Regions from separate parts of the Streptomyces sp. NPDC005775 genome, predicted to be linked through region 2. Evidence: predicted binding sites of a transcription regulator. Region 2 holds the regulator's gene; the other holds the start of a gene.
What was found. The regulator HrcA, encoded in region 2, represses chaperone genes, less so after heat shock. The targets are predictions, from matches to a motif close to TTNGCACTCNGNNNNNCNGAGTGCNAA.

Region 1: a site for HrcA is predicted at 8,191-8,217, ahead of groL (chaperonin GroEL). Genes of this name have one in related genera too.

The regions. Positions count from the first base shown of each region.
Region 1 covers NZ_JBIAIU010000006.1:54,072-64,797, reverse strand. Annotated here, with positions in the region: gene ACFYPA_RS15845 (IPT/TIG domain-containing protein) at 1-482, opposite strand, end outside; gene ACFYPA_RS15840 (IPT/TIG domain-containing protein) at 701-1,447, opposite strand; gene ACFYPA_RS15835 (CocE/NonD family hydrolase) at 2,227-3,945, opposite strand; gene ACFYPA_RS15830 (TetR/AcrR family transcriptional regulator) at 4,053-4,769, shown strand; gene ACFYPA_RS15825 (alpha/beta hydrolase family protein) at 4,919-6,277, shown strand; gene groL (chaperonin GroEL) at 6,404-8,029, opposite strand; gene ACFYPA_RS15815 (cold-shock protein) at 8,363-8,569, opposite strand; gene ACFYPA_RS15810 (MoaD/ThiS family protein) at 9,015-9,293, opposite strand; gene thrC (threonine synthase) at 9,334-10,626, opposite strand; SAM riboswitch class I at 10,644-10,726, opposite strand, start outside.
Region 2 covers NZ_JBIAIU010000004.1:283,155-293,880, forward strand. Annotated here, with positions in the region: gene ACFYPA_RS11640 (AMP-binding protein) at 1-1,318, shown strand, start outside; gene ACFYPA_RS11645 (ATP-binding SpoIIE family protein phosphatase) at 1,523-3,436, shown strand; gene hemW (radical SAM family heme chaperone HemW) at 3,504-4,736, shown strand; gene ACFYPA_RS11655 (DUF3097 domain-containing protein) at 4,793-5,638, opposite strand; gene ACFYPA_RS11660 (MBL fold metallo-hydrolase) at 5,664-6,395, opposite strand; gene hrcA (heat-inducible transcriptional repressor HrcA) at 6,581-7,597, shown strand; gene dnaJ (molecular chaperone DnaJ) at 7,598-8,737, shown strand; gene ACFYPA_RS11675 (nitronate monooxygenase) at 8,849-9,922, shown strand; gene ACFYPA_RS11680 (16S rRNA (uracil(1498)-N(3))-methyltransferase) at 9,919-10,665, shown strand.

The sequences.
Region 1 (10,726 bases), on a different contig from region 2:
GCACTGGTGCCACCCGGGGTGGTGACGCTCACGCCGGCGGCCCCGGCACTCCCCGCGGGTGTCACGGCAGTGATCTGGGTGGCCGAGTTCACCGTGTACGAAGTCGCCGGGGTTCCGGCGAAGGCGACCGCTGTGGCCCCGGTGAACCCGGTCCCCGTGAGCGTGACACCGGTGCCGCCCGACGTCGGGCCGTTGCTGGGCGCCACTCCCGTGACCACCGGCACCTGCGCCACGACATAGGTGTACGTCAGCGAGTTGCTGTTGCCGGTCGGATGGACGACGGTCAGCGCCGCCGCACCCGCGGCGCGGGGCGGGCTGACAGCAGTGATCTGGGTGGCCGAGTTGATGGTGAAGGACGTCGCGTTGGTACTGCCGAACCGTACGGCGGTGGACCCCGTCATCCCCGTGCCGGTGAGGGTGACGGTGGTGCCCCCGGTGGTGGGCCCTTGCGTGGGATTGATGGTGCTGATCGTGGGCGGCATGAGGGTGCTCCTATGGCAGCCTGGGCAGAGCCCGGGATGATGCGCGTATCCGGACCGGGCCGGGACGAACCGTCGTGTTCGCGGTGACGGCGGAAGAGGGCCGTCCGCCCACCGAGGACCGGGCGCCCGGACGGGACGGGTGCCTCGGCCACCGCTCGGGGAGCGGTGGCCGAGGCGGGCTGCCGCCCGGTGGGGACGGGCGGCAGTGCGGACGACCGTCAGATACCGGGGGCCGCGACGTAGGTGAACGCGCCGGCGGCCGTGTCGGAACCGGCCTGGTTGGTCACCACGACATCGACCGCGCCGGCTGCGCCGGGCGGCGTCACCGCCGAGACCGTGGTGGAGTTCACCAGGCTGAACGGTGCCGGGATGCCGCCGAAGGTGACCGACTCGGTGGTGCCGAGGTCGGTGCCGGTGATGGTGACCCCGGTACCGCCGGACGTCGGTCCGGAGGCGGGCGTCACCGTGGTCACCGTGGGGACGTCCACGTAGGTGTAGGACAGACCGTTGTTCGACCCGCCCGCGGTGGTCACGCTCACTCCGACGGGGCCGGCCGCCGCGCCCGCCGGCACGGCGACGGTGAGCTGGGTGTCGGAGACGACCGTCGGTGTCGCGGTGTTGCCGCCGAACGACACACTGGTGGCCGTCGCCAGCCCGACTCCGTTGATCGTGACCGTGTTGCCGCCCGCCAGCGGGCCCGATGTCGGCCCGAGGGAGGACTTGAACGGGGCTCCGACGTAGAAGAACTGAAGCGGGTTGCTCGTGCCACCCCCGGTGGTCACGGTCACCCCGACGCTGCCGGCGCCCGAGGGCGAAACGGCCGTGACCTGGGTCGGCGACACGTTGGTGAAGGAGGTGGCCGGCTTGCTGCCGAAGGTGACGGCGGTGGTGCCGGACAGGTTCACACCCGTGATGGTCACCGGTGTGCCACCTCCGGTGGATCCCTGGTTGGGAGAGATAGGCATGGAGGGACTCCTCGCTGACAGGACAGGGACAGAGGACACAGCGGAACCTGGGGATCTGCGGAACTGTCCCTCGCGGAAGAACCTCGCGAGAGGACGGAGAGCTGAATCGTGCCACCGGTAAAGGAAGTTCCTTCGTGGGCACAAAGAAAAACCGGCAGACGCCGCCCTATACCGTATTCCCCGGTTATGGGATGGGCGGCCCACCGGTTCGCTGCTTCAAGTACCCCACAAAGAGGTACTCCTGGCAAGGTGTCAGCCTCGAAACTGGGGTCGCGGAGCTCTTCGGTGGGCGCTCGCGTACCACCGGCGCACACCATCGCCCTCGGCTCTGCCGGCACAAAAAAAGCCAGCCGGCACCGCGTGAGGCGGTACCGACTGGCGATCCAACCCCGTTCGGGTGCCCATCGTGATCCCGGCGGACCCGCGCCCTCCCCACGTGTGGAGGGAACAGTTCACCCCGGCGCCACGCTTCCCGAGCGGTACGGGCTGCCCAATGGCTGGAGTTCATCCAGTAACGCAGTATCCCGGCATATGCCACAAGCCCCGCACCCACCGCGTCACCCGATCGGAGTATCGCCCGTGACCGGCGCACGTGAAATGCCGGCTCCATTGTGCGTACGCCGACCGCGAACACCGCACGCTGATAACGGCTTTGGGGTTCGCGCGTTACCCGCTCCATTACCGGAGGTGCCGAATTCCGTCGCCGCAGCACGCGTGGGGACCGTGGCCCTTTCCCCGCCTGTTCTCCGCTGCGGCGTGATGCTGATCGGAGCTACGGCTCAGGGGGTACGTCCCGCGGAATCCCGCGCCCCCGCTCCATCCGCCTGCTGGGGCAGCATGAGCGCGGAATCCGCGTGCACGGTGACGCGTACCGGCATGAACTCCCGCGCCTCCGCCCTGGCTTCGCCCGTCCCGGGGTTCGGCGCGTAGCGCGGGTGCGCGCCCGCGCTGATCTGCCAGCGGATGCGGTGGCCTGCGGCGAAGCGGTACGCGGTGACGCTCATCGGGACCGTGAGGTGTGCCGGGTCCTCACCTGACGTACGCACCTGGGCGAGTCCGTCGCAGACGTTGGTGGAGCGGCCCGCCGCGTCCACGTCGCACAGCCGGGTGAAGACGTCCCCGAAGCCGGTGTCCGTGGACGCGCTGATCCTCGCGGAGACGGCGCCCAGCACCGTGACGGCTTCGGTCAGGACCGGGCCGGTGAAGGTGAGGACGTCATCGCGGGACTCCAGCGTGCGGTTGTCCCGGGAGCCGGCCATGAGCGAGAGGAGCGGACCGCCGAGGGAGGGGGTGGGGTCGGCCGGGTCGTGGCCGATGGACGTCAGGGGGGCGTTGTCCGTGGGCGGCTGCTGGGTGAGGTGGCCGTCGGCGGTCGGGTGCCACGCGGTGGTGGCCGGGGTGAGCGGCCACGCTTCGAGGTCCCGCCATGCCGCGTCCGCACCGCCCGTGTGCATGCGTACGGGGGTGGGGCGCAGCTCCGAGGGGTCACCGCACAGGTGCGCGCGGAGCCAGGCCAGGCTCTCGGCGAACACCTCGGGCCAGCCTTTCTGGAGGGCGGAGGTGTGGGTCCAGGGGCCGACGAGCAGGGCGGATTCGGCGCCCGCCGCGCGCAGCCGGGCGTACTGCGCGAAGGTCTGGTCGACGAGGGCGTCGTGCCAGCCGGTGATCAGGGCGGTGGGGATGCCGGGGCGGTCCGCCGCCTCGGCAGCCGACGCACCCCGCCAGTACGGGGCGTCCGCGTCCGGGTGCGTCAACACGTCGTCGAGCCAGGGCACTTCCTGCCCGAACGCGGCCGCGCACGCCCCCCGGAGCGGACGGGCCGTGACGATGTCCTTCAGGCGTCGCTTGAGCCGCAGGGTCGCCTTGATGAACGACGGCATGCCGCGGTGCTGGTACGTCATGCCGGTGCCGACGACGAGCGCGTTCTCCAGGTGGAGCACACCGTCCGTGTGGAAGAGGGCGTACGGGTCGTGCAGGCCGACCTGCACCACCATGGCCTTCAGCTCCGGCGGCGGGTCCAGGGCGAGCGCCCACTGGACGTAACCGAGGTAGCTGGGCCCCACCGTGCCGAGTGTGCCGTTGAACCAGGGCTGCTCGCGCAGCCAGTTCACCGTGGCGAGGCCGTCGGCGGCCTCGTTGCGCCAGAGGTCGAAGGTGCCGCCCGAGCCGCCGGTGCCACGGCAGCTCTGCACGATCACGTGGAAGCCCTGCTCGGCGAAGAGCATCCCGTACTGGGGGGACCAGGGCACGCCCCGCCCGTAGGGCGAGCGCACGAGGAGGGTGGGGAAGTCGCCCGCCTCGCGGGGGAAGTAGTGGTCCGTGATCAGGGGGCTGCCGTCGGCGGCGGGGACCGTCAGGCCCGGCTCCCAGGCGATCCGGTGGCGCCTGGCCGGCAGATTGCGCCAGGTGGCCCGCACCATGCGCGCGGAGAGCGGCGGCTTCACGGCCGACGGCGTCCAGGCAGGCCCGGGCACGGCGTCGCGCGTGGGTGATGTCATCGTTCGCCTCCATCGCTCAGAACATTCTCGTACTGTGTACGAGAATAGACGATGCTTGGATGAGCGGGACAGGAACCCTCAGCAGTGAGGAAGGGAGCAGCACGATCGTGACCCGTGCCGAAGGTGCCGGTGCCACCGGCGTCGACCCCCGCGAACTCTGGCTGACCCCGGACCGGCCCCGCCGGGGGCGCAGGCCCGCCTTCAGCCGCGAGGCCATCACGGTGGCGGCCGTCGCCCTGGCCGACACCGAGGGAATCGACGCGGTCACCATGCGGCGGGTCGCCGCCGAGGTGGGCGCCGGGGTCATGTCGCTCTACAGCTACGCCCCCGACAAGGAGACGCTGCTGGACCTGATGATCGACCACGTCAACGGCGAACTTCCGACGTCCGGTCCGCTCACCGGCGACTGGCGGGCCGACCTCAAGTCCATCGGGCACCTCCAGCGCGACCACATGCTCCGCCACCCCTGGCTGGCCACCGCGGTGCCCGCCCGCCGCACGCTCGGCCCCCGCACCCTCGCCTTCCTGGAACACGCACTGGCCGCCCTGCGCCCCAGCGGCCTCGACGGCGGCGCCCGGCTGGAGGTCTTCGCCCAGCTCACCGCGTTCGTGGCCGGGCACGTGGCCCACGAGGTGGCGCAGGCGGAAGCCGCTCAGGCCCCCGGCCGGGCCGCCGCCGAGGCGCTCTACCTCGCCGCCGTCGCCGCGGACGGCCACCACCCGGAACTGGCCGAGGCCCTCGCGTCGGCCGGCCGGCCGGTCACCCCCGACGCCACGTTCGCCCGCTTCCTCAACCGCCTCGTCGACGGCCTCGACGCCGGCTGACCGGCGGCCGCCCCCTACCGGGGTAGCAGGCGTGGACCGGCCGATCGGCACTCCGGTATCACGCGCCCGGGGACACGGGCGGGGCATCGTGGGGACGTCCGCAGCACAGCGCCCCACCGCCCACCGTCCCACCCGAACGGGGAGTTCCAGTGACCGCAGTCCCGCGTCCCCTCACCCACGCCCGTCGGCACGTGCTCGTCACCGGGCTGGCCGCGACCGCCGCGCTGGCCGCGTCCGCCGTACCGTCCGCCGCGGCCGGAAGGCGCGCTGCACGGACCGGGAGCGGAAGCGCCCGCACAGCCGCGAGCGGGAGCGCCCGCACGGCCGGGACCGCCAAAGCTCACGCAGCACTGCCGACCGCCCGACTGCCGCGCCCCACCGGCCCGTTCGACGTCGGCTCCACCACGTTCCACCTCGTCGACCGCACCCGGACCGACCCGTGGGCACCGGAGTCCTCCCCGTACCGCGAACTCATGGTCAGCGTCCGCTACCCGGCCGCGCCCGGCGGGCACGAGCCCCGTGTGCCGCAGATGTCCGCCGCCGCGGCCGCCCACTTCGGGGGGCCGGAGGGCGCCGCCGCCCTGAACCTGGGGATGGCACCGGGGACAGCCGACTGGGGCGCCACGCTCAGCCATGCCCGCCGGGACGCACCCGTGCACCCCCGGGCCCGCCGGCTGCCCGTCGTCCTGTACTCCCCCGGACTCGGGGACCCGCGCACCTGGAACACCGCACTCGTGGACGACCTGGCGAGCCGCGGATACGCGGTCGTCACCATCGACCACACCTACGAGGCCACCGAGGTGGAGTTCCCCGGCGGCCGCCTCGCCACGATGCGGATCTTCGACGGCGCCCCGCCCACCGACCCGGACGCGGTCAGCGCCCTGCTGCGGAAGGTCGTCGCCGTGCGGGTGGCCGATACGCGGTTCGTGCTCGACCGGCTGCCGGGGCTGAACCGGACGCGCTTCGAAGACGTACTCGATCTGCGGCGGGTCGGGATGTTCGGCCACTCCGCGGGTGGCTTCACCGCGGCCCAGGCGATGCACGACGACCGCCGGATCCGGGCGGGCGTCAACATGGACGGTCAGATGGACTACGTCGGCGGGGAGTTGCCGGACGGGACGCGGCTGAGCACGGTGGCGCTGGAGGGGCTCGAACGGCCGCTGCTGCTGATGGGTACGGAGGGCGGGGGTTCGGGCGACTACCGGCAGCAGCCGTCCTGGGCAGCGTTCTGGCGGAACACCCCCGGGTGGAAGGCGAACGTCACCCTGACCGGCTCGCGCCACGCCTCCTACACCGACGCGCAGGTACTGCTGCCGCAACTGGCCCGGCAGGGCGCGGAGCCCGGCGGCGGGCTGACGGCGGCGGTCGGGACGGTGCGGCCGGACCGGGCGGCGGCCTCGGCCCGGACGTATGTGACGTCGTTCTTCGGGCGGTGGCTGCGCGGCCACGACGACCACCTGCTGGACGGCCCCTCCGTCCGCTTCCCGGAGATGGTGTTCACCCGCTGAGGGCTGTCCCGTGATCCCTTGCGGGCGCACGACGACAGCCCTGGACGCACATGAAGCCGGCCCCCGGGGATCACTCCCCGGGGGCCGGCTTCGTACAGCTGTGCAGGAACTACCGATCCGTCAGGATCAGAAGTCCATGTCACCGCCCGGCATGCCGCCCGGAGCGCCGCCGGCAGCGGCCTTCTCCGGCTTGTCGGCGATGACGGCCTCGGTGGTGAGGAAGAGCGCGGCGATGGACGCGGCGTTCTGCAGGGCGGAGCGCGTGACCTTCGCCGGGTCGAGAATGCCCTCGGCGATCATGTCGACGTACTCGCCGGTCGCGGCGTTGAGGCCGTGACCGATCGGCAGGTTGCGCACCTTCTCGACGACGACGCCACCCTCGAGACCACCGTTGACGGCGATCTGCTTGAGCGGAGCCTCCAGCGCCAGCTTGACGGCGTTGGCGCCGGTCGCCTCGTCACCCGTGAGCTCGAGCTTCTCGAAGACGGCCGAGGCCTGGAGCAGAGCCACGCCACCACCGGCGACGATGCCCTCCTCGACGGCGGCCTTGGCGTTGCGCACCGCGTCCTCGATGCGGTGCTTGCGCTCCTTGAGCTCGACCTCGGTCGCGGCACCGGCCTTGATGACGGCCACGCCGCCGGCCAGCTTCGCGAGGCGCTCCTGGAGCTTCTCGCGGTCGTAGTCCGAGTCGGAGTTCTCGATCTCGGCACGGATCTGGTTGACGCGACCCTGGACCTGGTCGCTGTCACCGGCGCCGTCGACGATCGTCGTCTCGTCCTTGGTGATGACGACCTTGCGGGCGCGGCCGAGCAGGTCGAGACCGGCGTTCTCCAGCTTGAGGCCGACCTCCTCGGAGATGACGGTGCCACCGGTGAGGATGGCGATGTCGCCGAGCATGGCCTTGCGGCGGTCACCGAAGCCCGGGGCCTTGACGGCGACGGACTTGAAGGTGCCACGGATCTTGTTGACGACCAGGGTCGACAGGGCCTCGCCCTCGACGTCCTCGGCGATGATCAGCAGCGGCTTGCCGGACTGCATGACCTTCTCGAGCAGCGGAAGGAGGTCCTTCACGTTGCTGATCTTCGAGTTCACGATCAGGATGTACGGGTCGTCCAGGGACGACTCCATGCGCTCCATGTCCGTGGCGAAGTACGCCGAGATGTAGCCCTTGTCGAAGCGCATGCCCTCGGTGAGCTCGAGCTCCAGGCCGAAGGTCTGGGACTCCTCGACCGTGATGACGCCTTCCTTGCCGACCTTGTCCATGGCCTCGGCGATGAGCTCGCCGATCTGGGTGTCGGCAGCGGAGATGGAGGCCGTCGAAGCGATCTGCTCCTTGGTCTCCACGTCCTTGGCCTGCTCCAGGAGGGCGGCGGAGACGGCCTCGACGGCCTTCTCGATGCCCCGCTTGAGAGCCATCGGGTTCGCACCCGCGGCCACGTTGCGCAGGCCCTCGCGGACGAGCGCCTGGGCCAGAACGGTGGCGGTGGTCGTACCGTCGCCGGCGACGTCGTCCGTCTTCTTGGCGACCTCCTTGACCAGCTCCGCACCGATCTTCTCGTACGGGTCCTCCAGCTCGATCTCCTTGGCGATGGACACACCATCGTTGGTGATCGTGGGGGCGCCCCACTTCTTCTCAAGGACGACGTTGCGGCCCTTGGGGCCGAGGGTGACCTTGACGGCGTCGGCGAGCTGGTTCATGCCGCGCTCAAGACCGCGCCGGGCCTCCTCGTCGAAGGCGATGATCTTGGCCATATGAAGTGGTCCTCCCGGACAGGGGTGGATTTCTCCGGACCGAGTGGCGCCCGCGACGGACGGCCTGCCGTCTGCCGGTTCCTTGCCCCGACAGACCTGCGGGCCTCACCGGCCCGGTCCAAGTTTCTGTCACTCTCACCCAGAGAGTGCTAAGCCAATAATTAGCACTCGACCCCCGAGAGTGCAAGCGTCCCCCTCGGAGTGTGGACAGCGACCGGGGGGAGGCGACGGAGCGGTCGGGGGCACGGGGAAACGGCCCGGGACGCGCGGAGGGCCCGTACCTCTGGGGTACGGGCCCTCCGTGCGTGAGTAGCGTGTCGAACCCGGCCGGGCTCAGCCGACGGCGAGCTTGACCATGTCCGCCTGCGGCCCCTTCTGGCCCTGCGAGATCTCGAATTCAACTCGCTGACCCTCTTCGAGGGTGCGGTATCCGTCCATCTGGATCGCGCTGTAGTGGACGAAAACATCCGCACCACCGTCGACCGCGATGAAGCCGTACCCCTTCTCCGCGTTGAACCACTTGACGGTGCCCTGAGCCATGCCTAACTCCCCTATGTACTGGCCCTTGCACAGGACCGCACTTCGCGGGCCCGGGTCAGAACCCACCCTCCGACAGGAGAGGGTGCGTGCGCCGGAACGCGTCGACCGCGGCCGAATGTATCTGCCCAACTGCCCTCTGCAACAGGTCAATCGGACGAGAATTCTGAGCAGAACCGATCGCCCGAACATGGGGAATTCATGAGGATCCAGGGCAAGTCGGGCCAGGCAAAGGCGACTTATGGCGCAAGGAGCTCAAGCACATTGGCTGCTTCTGGTCGTGGCGCGGCGCATTCTCATATGCGGGGGGCACGGGCAGCGGAGGGGGCTTCCCTCACTCTACCCCGCTCAACCATGCAGAATTGCCCCCTCCGCTTCTCTCGCGGAGGGGGCAATCGTGGTCACGCTGTGAAGTCGGCCCGGCGGCCGGAAAGGCCGGGCCGCGGGCTCAGCAGCCGCCGGCGACGGCCGGGATGATCGAGATGCCGGCGCCGTCCGGGGTGACCGCGTCCAGGCCGCCCTCGAAGCGCACGTCGTCGTCGTTGACGTACACGTTCACGAAGCGGCGCAGCTTGCCCTGGTCGTCCAGGACGCGGGCGGCGATGCCGGGGTGGTCCTTCTCCAGGGACTCGATGACCTGGGAGAGGGTCGCGCCCTCGGCCGGGACCTCGGCCTGGCCGCCCGTGTAGGTGCGGAGGATGGTGGGGATACGGACCTTGACGCTCATGGTGTGCCCTTCCTGAAGTCTCGGGTGGTCGGAAAGCTCGTCAGCTGCCGGCGAGGCCGGCGGCGCGGAAGGCTTCCAGGCTCGGGCGGATCGTGGCGCTCGCCTGCGAGGTGGCGGCCACCGCGTCCAGCGTCTTGAGGCCGTCACCGGTGTTCAGGACGACGGTCGTGAGCGCCGGGTCCAGCAGACCGGCGTCGATCAGCTTCTTCGTCACGCCGACCGTCACCCCGCCCGCCGTCTCGGCGAAGATGCCCTCGGTGCGGGCCAGCAGCTTGATCGCGTCGACGACCTGCTCGTCGTTGACGTCCTCGACGGCACCACCGGTGCGGCGGGCGATGTCCAGGACGTACGGGCCGTCGGCCGGGTTGCCGATCGCCAGGGACTTGGCGATGGTGTTCGGCTTCTGCGGGCGGACCACGTCGTGGCCGGCCTTGAAGGCGGCGGAGACCGGCGAGCAGCCCTCGGCCTGGGCGCCGAAGATCTTGTACGGCTTGTCCTCGACCAGGCCGAGCTTGATCAGCTCCTGGAGGCCCTTGTCGATCTTCGTGAGCTGCGAACCGGACGCGATGGGGATGACGATCTGGTCGGGCAGCTGCCAGCCGAGCTGCTCGCAGATCTCGTACGCGAGGGTCTTGGACCCCTCGCCGTAGTACGGGCGCAGGTTGACGTTGACGAAGCCCCAGCCCTCGCCGAGCGGGTCGCCGATGAGCTCGGAGCAGAAGCGGTTGACGTCGTCGTAGTTGCCCTCGATGCCGACCAGCTCACCGCCGTACACCGCGGCCATGACGACCTTGCCCTGCTCCAGGTCGTGCGGGATGAACACGCAACTGCGCAGGCCGGCCCGGGCGGCGGCGGCACCCACCGCGCCGGCGAGGTTGCCGGTGGAGGAGCACGACAGGGTGGTGAATCCGAAGGCGCGGGCGGCCTCGACGGCGATCGCGACGACGCGGTCCTTGAAGGAGTGCGTCGGGTTGCCGGAGTCGTCCTTGACGTACAGGCCGCCGGTGACGCCCAGCTCGCGGGCGAGGTTGTCGGCCTTGACCAGCTTGGTGAAGCCGGGATTGATGTTGGGCTTGTCCGCGACGTCGGAGGGGACCGGCAGCAGCGGCGCGTAGCGCCAGATGTTGTTCGGTCCGGCCTCGATGCGCTTCTTCAGCTCGTCCGGGGAGCCGCTCGGCAGGTCGTACGCCACTTCGAGCGGCCCGAAACAGGACGCGCAGGCGAAAAGGGGGCCGAGTGCGAATCGCTCTCCGCATTCGCGGCAGGAAAGCGCCGCGGCGGGACCGAGGTCCACAGAAGCTTCGGTGTGTGCTGCAACAGTCTCAACAGCCATGATGGCGAGGCCCTTTCTCCTCATCTTCCTCGCGACGCATTTCGTCACGAGACGGAATTGGCACCTTCCCCACCTGACCTCGCGGTCGGCGGGAGGGTTG
Region 2 (10,726 bases):
GCGGGTCGACGCGATCACCCCCGATCAGCTCGCCACCCTCATCTACACCTCGGGCACCACCGGCCGCCCCAAGGGCGTACGGCTGCCGCACGACAACTGGTCGTACATGGCCAAGGCCACCGTCTCCACCGGCCTGATCACCAAGGACGACGTCCAGTACCTCTGGCTGCCGCTCGCGCACGTCTTCGGCAAGGTCCTGACCTCCGGGCAGATCGAGGTCGGGCACGTCACCGCCGTCGACGGCCGGGTCGACAAGATCATCGAGAACCTGCCGATCGTCCAGCCGACGTACATGGCCGCCGTCCCCCGGATCTTCGAGAAGGTCTACAACGGCGTCGCGGCCAAGGCCCGTGCCGGTGGCGGGGCCAAGTACAAGATCTTCCTCTGGGCCGCCGGGGTCGCCCGCGAGTACGCGAAGGTCTCCCAGGACAACTTCCGGCGCACCGGCACCGCCTCCGTGCCCTTCGCGCTCGGCGCCAAGCACAAGGTCGCCGACACCCTCGTCTTCGCCAAGATCCGCGAGGCGTTCGGCGGCCGGCTCCGCGCCTGCGTCTCCGGCTCCGCCGCGCTCGCCCCCGAGATCGGCTTCTTCTTCGCCGGCGCCGGCATCCACATCCTGGAGGGCTACGGCCTCACCGAGTCGAGCGCGGCCTCCTTCGTCAACCCGGGCGAGGCCTACCGCACCGGCACCGTCGGCAAGCCGCTCCCCGGCACCGAGGTCCGGATCGCCGACGACGGCGAGATCCTCCTGCGCGGCCCCGGACTGATGCAGGGCTACCAGGGGCTGCCGGACAAGACCGCCGAGGTGCTGGAGGCGGACGGCTGGTTCCACACCGGCGACATCGGCGAACTGTCCGTGGACGGCTACCTGCGGATCACCGACCGCAAGAAGGACCTGATCAAGACGTCCGGCGGCAAGTACATCGCGCCGGCCGAGGTCGAGGGCCAGTTCAAGGCGGTCTGCCCGTTCGTCTCCAACATCCTGGTGCACGGGGCGGACCGTAACTTCTGCACCGCGCTCATCGCCCTCGACGAGCCGACCATTCTCGGCTGGGCCGCCGAGAACGGCATGGAGGGCAAGTCGTACGCGGACGTCATGGCGTCCCCGAAGACCGTCGAGCTCATCGACGGGTACGTGAAGCGCCTCAACGAGGGACTGCAGCGCTGGCAGACCATCAAGAAGTTCCGGCTGCTCCCGCGCGACCTCGACATCGAGCACGGCGAGGTCACGCCCAGTCTCAAGCTGAAGCGGCCGGTCGTCGAGCGGGCGTACAAGTACCTGATCGACGACATGTACGCGGGCTCCCGCGAGGCGTAGCCGGCAGAACGACGCCCCGGCCCCCGCGCTCACCGCGCACGGGGGCCGGGGCGTCGTTCTGCCCTCACTTCGGTAACTCGACGCGTATGCGAGTGGCCGATCTGTCACTCTGTCCGTGTCGTCAGCGGCGCTTAGAGGGTCCGTCCAGGCGGAGAACAGGCAGAGCGAGAACAGGTCAGGAGCCGCCCTGTGGGGTCCATTCCCTTGCAGCGGGACATCGTGCAGCGTCCCGGAACCACTGGCGCGTCCACGGGCGCACAGCCCGTCGCCCGGACGAGTCTGCCCGGCAATCTGCTCGCGCCCTCCGCGGCCCGGCGGTTCGTCGCCGCGGCGCTGGCCGAGTGGAGCGGGCTCGGGCTGCCCGCGGCCGTCGGCTTCAGCGAGCGGCTGTCCGACGACGCGGCGGTCATCGTCAGCGAACTCGTCACCAACGCCGTCGTGCATGCCGGGACCAACGTCGAACTGCTCTTCCGGCTGGAGGAGGCGACCGAGGACGAGAGCTCCGCCCTGGTCCTGGAGGTCTCCGACCACCACCCGGCCCGCGCCGTGCGCAGCGACCGTCCCGAGAACGGCTCCGAGGGCCCCGGGGACGCGGACGCGCCGGGGCAGCCCGCCGAGTACGGGCGCGGCCTGGAGCTCGTCGCCACCCTCGCCGAACGCTGGGGCATCACCTACCGCACCGGCCTCAAGACCGTCTGGGCCCGGCTCCCCGTCGACGACTGGAACCCCTTCCCCGACGCCCACCCGGAGCCCGGCTTCCAGCACGGACTGCGCGCCGCCGAACTGCTCGCCCCCACCGCCCGCCGCGCCCTGCGCGACGACGCCGACTGGGCGGGCCGCGGCGCCCTGTCGTTCCTCGCCGAGGCATCGGACCTGCTGGCCGGACAGCTCGACGAGGACATCGTGGCCGCCCTCGCCGGACAGTTACTCGTGCCCCGGCTCGCCGACTGGTGCGCGATCTGGCTGGAACCCGAGACCGCCGGCCGCGCCGCCGTCCCCCGCCTCGCCAAGGTCTGGCACGTCGACGAGACCCGCATCCAGCCCCTGCGCACGCTGCTGGAGGGTGACCCGCTCCGGCTCCCCGAACGGGTCGGCACCGGACCCGTCTCGATGCCGTGGCCCGGCAGCGCCGAGGTCGGCGGGCAGCCGGACGGGCTCGAAGGCGTCACGCTCGCCTACCGGATCACCTCGGGGGGCCGCACCCTCGGAGCCGTACTCCTGGGCCGCGAAGGCATCGCGCGCGTCCCCGACGAGGTCACCGCGCTCATCGAGGACTTCGTCCGCCGGGTCGGCCTCGCCGTCGGCGCGGCCCGCGCCTACACCCGGCAGGCCACCATCAGCCGCATCCTCCAGCGCGGACTGCTGCCCAGCAAGGTCGCCGACATACCGGGCGTCGCCAGCTCCCTCGTCTACGAACCCAGCGACGACGGCGTGGTCGGAGGTGACTTCTACGACATCTTCCCGTGCCCCGGCGACCGGTGGTGCTTCGTCCTCGGCGACGTCCAGGGCAGTGGCCCCGAAGCGGCCGTCGTCACCGGACTCGCCCGCCCCTGGCTCCGGCTGCTGGCCCGCGAGGGCTTCCAGGCCGGCGAGGTCCTGGTCCGCCTCAACCGGCTCCTCCTCGACGACGCGATGGAGGCCGCCGAAGCCGCCGCGCTCATGGTCGCCGCCGCCGGCGGCCAGCACTCGGCGGACAGCGGACAGTCCCGGTTCCTCTCCCTGCTGTACGGGGAGCTCGTGCCGCTGCCCGGCGGCGGCGCCCGCTGCACCCTGGCCAGCGCCGGACACCCGCTGCCGCTGCTCCTGCGCCCCGACGGCACGGTGCGCCCGGCCGCCGAACCGCAACTGCTCCTCGGCGTCATGGACGATGCCGTGTACGAGACCCAGAGCTTCGACCTGGCCCCCGGCGACAGCCTCCTGTGCGTCACCGACGGCGTGACCGAGCGGCGCTCGGGGCCGCTGATGTTCGACGACGGGGACGGGCTGGCCGAGGCGCTCTCCGGCTGCGCCGGGCTGAGTGCGGAAGGGATCGCGGACCGCATCAAGCACGCCGTGCACGCCTTCGCCGAGCGCCCGCCGGACGACGACCTGGCGCTGCTGGTCCTCCAGGCCGAGTAGCGCCGCCCAGGACGGGGCGCCCCGGGCGTGGCGTCCGGTTGCCGGGCGGCGCGCGACAATGGACGGTATGCCTTCCGTACTGCCCGATGGTGAGCCCGTGCCCGACGACGGGGCGCTGCCCCGCCACGCCCTGGAAGGCGCCGCGGACCGGCCGCTCGGCTTCTACCTCCACGTGCCGTACTGCGCGACCCGCTGCGGCTACTGCGACTTCAACACCTACACCGCGACCGAGCTGCGCGGCTCCGGCGGTGCGCTGGCCTCCCGGGACAACTACGCCTCCCACCTCATCGGCGAGGTCCGCCAGGCCCGCAAGGTCCTCGGCGACGACCCCCGCGAGGTCCGTACGGTCTTCGTCGGGGGCGGTACGCCGACGCTGCTGGCCGCCGCCGACCTGGTCCGGATGCTGGCCGCGATCCGCGAGGAGTTCGGCCTCGCGGACGACGCCGAGATCACCACCGAGGCCAACCCCGAGTCCGTCGGACCCGCGTACCTGGCCGAGCTGCGCGAAGGCGGCTTCAACCGGATCTCCTTCGGCATGCAGAGCGCCCGGCAGCACGTCCTGAAGATCCTCGACCGCACCCACACCCCCGGCCGGCCCGAGGCCTGTGTCGCCGAGGCAAGGGCGGCCGGCTTCGAGCACGTCAACCTCGACCTGATCTACGGCACCCCCGGCGAGTCCGACGACGACTGGCGCGCCTCCCTCGACGCGGCGATCGGCGCCGGCCCCGACCACGTGTCGGCGTACGCCCTGATCGTCGAGGAGGGCACCCAGCTGGCCCGCCGCATCAAGCGCGGCGAGATCCCGATGACGGACGACGACGCGCACGCCGACCGTTACCTCATCGCGGACGAGGCGATGGCCGCCGCCGGCTTCTCCTGGTACGAGGTGTCGAACTGGGCCCGGACCCCCGAGGGCCGCTGCCTGCACAACGAGCTGTACTGGCGCGGGGCCGACTGGTGGGGCGCCGGGCCCGGCGCGCACAGCCACGTCGGCGGCGTGCGCTGGTGGAACGTGAAGCACCCGGGGGCGTACGCGCAGGCGCTGGCCGAGGGGCGCTCGCCCGGCGCGGGCCGCGAGATCCTCTCCGCCGAGGACCGGCGGGTCGAGCGCATCCTGCTGGAGCTGCGGCTCGTCGACGGCTGCCCGCTGTCGCTGCTCGCCCCGGCCGGGCTCGCGGCGGCCGGGCGGGCGGTGGCGGACGGGCTGCTGGAGCCGGAGCCGTACGCGGACGGCAGGGCGGTGCTGACCCTGCGCGGGCGGCTGCTGGCGGACGCGGTGGTGCGGGACCTGGTGGACTGAGGGGTGGTGCGGCGCGCCTCCTCCCCGCCCCCTGCCCCGAACCGGGGCTCCGCTCCTCACACGCCGGAGGCGCTGGACGTGGGGGGCGCCGTCACGAAGTCGATCAGCTCCTCCACCCGGCCCAGCAGGACCGGCTCCAGGTCCTTGTAGGACCGCACCCGGGACAGGATGTGCTGCCAGGCCGCTCCCGTGTTCTCCGGCCACCCCAGCGACCGGCACACACCCGTCTTCCAGTCCTGGCCGCGCGGCACCACCGGCCACCCGGAGATCCCGACGGAGGACGGCTTCACGGCCTCCCACACGTCGATGTACGGGTGGCCGACCACCAGGACGTTCCCGTCCGAGATCCGCGCCGCGATCCGGGACTCCTTGGAGCCCGGTACGAGATGGTCGACCAGCACCCCGAGCCGCGCGTCCGGACCCGGCGAGAACTCCCGCACGATCGCGGGCAGATCGTCGATGCCCTCCAGGTACTCCACGACCACGCCCTCGATGCGCAGGTCGTCGCCCCAGACCCGCTCCACCAGCTCGGCGTCGTGCCGGCCCTCCACATAGATCCGCCCGGCCCTGGCCACCCGGGCCCGCGCCCCGGGTACCGCCACCGAGCCGGAGGCCGTACGGGCGGCGCGCCCCGCAGCCGGGCCGCCCGCCGACGGGCGCACCAGCGTGACGACCCGGCCCTCCAGCAGGAAGCCGCGCGGCGTCATCGGGAAGACCCGGTGCTTGCCGAAGCGGTCCTCCAGGGTCACCGTCGGACCCTCGGCCGTCTTCTCGCACCGGATCACCGCACCGCAGAAACCGGTGACGGCCTCCTCCACGACCAGATCGGGATCGGCGGGGACCTCGGGAGCGGGGGCGGTTTTCTTCCACGGCGGGGTCAGGTCCGGCTGGTAGCTGCGCATCGGACGACGATAAGCGGCGAGCGGGCTACGACACGCCGAACCGGGCAGCCAACTGATCGCGCTGGGCCCGTACGAACGCCGCGTCCACCACCGCCCCGTGCCCCGGCACGTACAGCGCGTCCTCGCCGCCCAGCGCCAGCAGCCGGTCCAGGGCCGCCGGCCAGCGCGCGGGGAAGGCGTCCGGGCCCGCCTGCGGCTCCCCGGACTCCTCGACCAGGTCGCCGCAGAACACGATCGCGGGCGAACCGGAGACGCCGGGCACCAGCACCGCCAGATCGTGGCCGCTGTGCCCCGGACCGGCGTTCACGAGCAGCACCTCACGCCCGCCGCCCAGGTCGAGCGTCCATGCGCCGCACACCTCATGACGGGGCGCCACCAGCACATCGGCGGCCTCGGCGGCATCGTGCTCGGGCAGACCTTGCCGCACCGCGTCGGCGTACATCTCGTCCGCCCCGCCCCGCAGCAGATCCGCCAGGCCGGCCGTGCCGTACACCTGTGCCCCGGCGAAGGCTGCCGTGCCCAGCACATGGTCGAAGTGGGGGTGGCTGAGTGCGACATGCGTCACCCTCGTACCGAGCAGGGACTGCGCCTGGCGGCGCACTTCGACCGCTTCACGGAGTGACGACCCGGTGTCACAGAGCAGCACTCCGTCCGTCCCGGCCACCAGGGCGACCGTGGCGTCCCACACCGGAAGGCGTCGACGGCCCACCCCGTGTCCGAGTCGCTCCCACCCGAGCTCTTCCCAAGAGGCGTCCATACGACGACGCTATCGGCAACGACCTGCGCAGTCTCGCGGTAGCGTGGCCGGTCGCCCTTGCTAGGGGGCCACCCCGTCGCCGTACACTGGCCGGGGGATTGCTGGCACTCGTACGTACAGAGTGCCAGGGGAAGTCCCGGGAACGGCCCGAGAACCACCGAGGTACACAGCTGGAGGTGTGCGCGATGCTCAGCGAACGCAGACTCGAAGTGCTGCGCGCCATCGTCCAGGACTACGTCGGCACCGAGGAGCCCGTCGGCTCCAAGGCGCTCACGGAGCGGCACAAGCTGGGGGTATCCCCGGCCACCGTCCGTAACGACATGGCGGTGCTGGAGGACGAGGGCTTCATCGCCCAACCGCACACCAGCGCGGGACGCATCCCGACGGACAAGGGTTACCGGCTCTTCGTCGACAAGCTCGCGGGCGTCAAGCCCCTCTCGTCGCCGGAGCGCCGTGCCATTCAGAATTTCCTCGACGGCGCGGTCGACCTCGACGATGTCGTGGGACGGACCGTACGGCTGCTCGCGCAGCTGACCCGGCAGGTCGCCGTCGTGCAGTACCCCTCGCTGACCCGCTCGACGGTGCGGCACGTGGAACTGCTGTCCCTGGCCCCCGCCCGGCTGATGCTGGTGCTGATCACGGACACCGGCCGGGTCGAACAGCGGCTGGTCGACTGCCCCGCGCCGTTCGGTGAGACCTCTCTCGCCGATCTGCGGGCCCGGCTCAACAGCCGGGTCGTGGGACGCCGTTTCGCGGACGTCCCGCAGCTGGTGCAGGACCTGCCGGAAGCCTTCGAGAGCGAGGACCGGGGAACCGTGTCCACCGTGCTCTCGATCCTCCTCGAATGCCTCGTCGAGGAGACGGAGGAGCGGCTGATGATCGGCGGCACCTCCAACCTCACCCGCTTCGGGCACGACTTCCCTGTGATGATCCGGCCGGTGCTGGAGGCATTGGAGGAACAGGTCGTGCTGCTGAAGCTGCTCGGCGAGGCCACGGACTCGGGCATGACCGTACGTATCGGGCACGAGAACGCCCACGAGGGGCTCAACTCCACGTCCGTCGTCGCGGTCGGCTACGGTTCGGGCGACGAGGCAGTCGCCAAACTCGGCGTGGTCGGACCGACCCGCATGGACTACCCCGGAACGATGGGAGCGGTACGCGCAGTGGCACGTTACGTCGGACAGATCCTGGCGGAGTCGTAAGTGGCCACGGACTACTACGCCGTACTCGGCGTGCGCCGCGACGCTTCACAGGACGAGATCAAGAAGGCCTTCCGGAGGCTCGCCCGCGAGCTGCACCCGGATGTGAACCCCGATCCGAAGACCCAGGAGCGGTTCAAGGAGATCAACGCCGCTTACGAGGTGTTGTCGGACGCCCAGAAGAAGCAGGTCTACGACCTCGGCGGCGACCCGCTGTCCGCCTCCGGAGGCGGTGGTGGCGCGGGCGGATTCGGACAGGGCGGCTTCGGCAACTTCTCCGACATCATGGACGCGTTCTTCGGCACGTCGTCGCAGCGCGGACCCCGTTCGCGCACGCGCCGCGGCCAGGACGCCATGATCCGGCTGGAGATCGACCTCTCCGAGTCGGCCTTCGGCACGACCAAGGACATCCAGGTCGACACGGCCGTCGTCTGTACGACCTGCAGTGGCGAGGGCGCCGCACCCGGCACCTCCGCCCAGACCTGTGACATGTGCCGCGGCCGCGGCGAGGTCTCCCAGGTCACCCGGTCGTTCCTCGGCCAGGTCATGACCTCGCGGCCCTGCCCCCAGTGCCAGGGCTTCGGTACGGTCGTGCCGACCCCGTGCCCGGAGTGCGCCGGTGACGGCCGCATCCGTTCGCGGCGCACGCTCACCGTGAAGATCCCCGCAGGTGTCGACAACGGCACCCGCATCCAGCTCGCGGGCGAGGGTGAGGTCGGCCCCGGCGGCGGCCCGGCCGGCGATCTCTACGTCGAGATCCACGAGCTGCCGCACGCCGTGTTCCAGCGGCGCGGGGACGATCTGCACTGCACGGTCACCATCCCGATGACGGCGGCGGCCCTCGGCACCAAGGTGCCGCTGGAGACGCTCGACGGACTGGAGGAGGTCGACATCCGGCCGGGCACCCAGTCCGGCCAGTCCGTCCCGCTGCACGGGCGCGGCATCACGCATCTGCGTGGTGGCGGGCGCGGTGACCTGATCGTGCACGTCGAGGTGCTGACCCCGACGAAGATGGACCCGGAGCAGGAACGGCTTCTGCGCGAGCTGTCGAAGCTGCGCGGCGAGGAGCGGCCCACCGGGCAGTTCCAGCCGGGCCAGCAGGGCCTGTTCTCGCGGCTGAAGGACGCGTTCAACGGCCGCTAGATCCGCTTGAGCATGCGTACGGGCCCGGTCTCCGGGCCCGTACCGCATTGCGGACAAACATGGCAGCGGGGTGCGCATCACGGGACAGGGGCGACATGACACGATGCGGTCATGTCATCCGCGTTGACCGATCTCTGCCGGTATCCGATCGTGCAGGCCCCGATGGCGGGTGGACCCTCCGGGCCACAGCTCGCCGGGGCCGTCGCCGAGGCCGGCGGACTCGGTTTCCTGGCCGCCGGGTACAAGACGGCGGACGGCATGTACAACGAGATCAAAGAGGTGCGCGGGCTCACCGCCCGGCCCTTCGGCGTCAACCTCTTCATGCCGCAGCCGGTCCTCGCCGACCCGGCAGCCATCGAGGTGTACCGGCACCAGCTCGCGGGTGAGACCACCTGGTACGAGACCCCGCTCGGCGACGCCGACGTCTGCGGCGACGACGGCTACGAGGCCAAGCTCGCCATCCTGCTAGAGGACCCCGTCCCGGTCGTCTCGTTCACCTTCGGCTGCCCCTCCCGCGACACCCTCGACGCGTTCGCCGCGGCGGGCACGTACACCGTCGTCACGGTCACCTCGCCCGAGGAGGCCCAGGCCGCCCAGTGGGCGGGTGCCGACGCCGTCTGCGCCCAGGGCGTCGAGGCGGGCGGCCACCAGTCGACGTTCCGCGACGACCCGCAGACCGACGGCTGCGGCACCGGACTCCTCTGTCTGGTCGCCCAGGTCCGCGAGACCGTGCAGATACCGGTCATCGCCGCGGGCGGCCTGATGCGCGGCTCCCAGATCGCCGCGGTGCTGGCGGCGGGCGCCGACGCCGCCCAGCTCGGCACCGCCTTCCTGGTCTGCCCCGAGTCGGGCGCCCATCTGCTGCACAAACAGGCCCTGACCAACCCGCTGTTCGTCCGCACCACGCTGACCCGGGCGTTCTCCGGCCGGCCGGCCCGCGGTCTGGTCAACCGCTTCGTGCGCGAGCACGGGCCGTACGCCCCCGCCGCCTACCCGCAGGTGCACCATCTGACGGCCGCGCTGCGCAAGGCGGCGGCCAAGGCGGGGGACGCGCAGGGCATGGCACTGTGGGCGGGGCAGGGGCACCGGCTGGCACGCGAACTGCCCGCGGGCCGGCTGGTCAGGCTGCTCGCCGAGGAACTGGACGCCGCACGGACGGCACTGAGCACGAGGAGTACACAGTGACGGCACCCGTTTTCGTCGTCGAACAGATGCCGGACGGGCCCGGGTTCGTCCTGGACGGCCCCGAGGGGCGGCACGCCGTCTCGGTGAAGCGGCTGCGCGCCGGTGAGGACGTCGTCCTGACGGACGGCGGCGGCCGCTGGGCCGAGGGGGTCGTGAGCGCGGCCGAGGGCAAGGACCGGCTGGTGATCACCGGTCTGGAGTCCGTCCACGAGGAACCCCGCCCCGACGTCCGCATCACCGTCGTCCAGGCGCTGCCCAAGGGCGACCGGGGTGAAGTCGCCGTCGAGACCATGACGGAGACCGGTGTCGACACCATCGTGCCGTGGCAGGCCGCGCGCTGCATCACCCAGTGGAAGGGCGAGCGCGGCCTCAAGTCCCTGGCGAAGTGGCGCAACACGGCCCGCGAGGCCGGCAAGCAGTCGCGCCGGGTCCGGTTCCCGGACGTGGCGGACGCGGCCACGACGAAACAGGTTGCCGCACTTCTGGCCACGGCCGACTTCGCGGCCGTGCTGCACGAGGACCGGGGGTACGACAGTGAGCCGCTGGCCACCGTCGCCCTGCCCGACGAGGGCGAGATCGTGCTGGTCGTGGGCCCCGAAGGAGGCGTCTCGCCCGAGGAACTGGCCGTCTTCGCCGCCGCCGGCGCCCGCACCTGCCGGCTCGGACCGACGGTCCTGCGCACCTCGACGGCCGGCACCGCGGCGACAGCGCTGCTGCTGGGGCGCACGGGCCGCTGGTCGTAGTCCCGTTATCGCGGTGCGGTTGTGGCCGCAAGCGGACTACCGCTGCGTCAGGAGTGGTGGG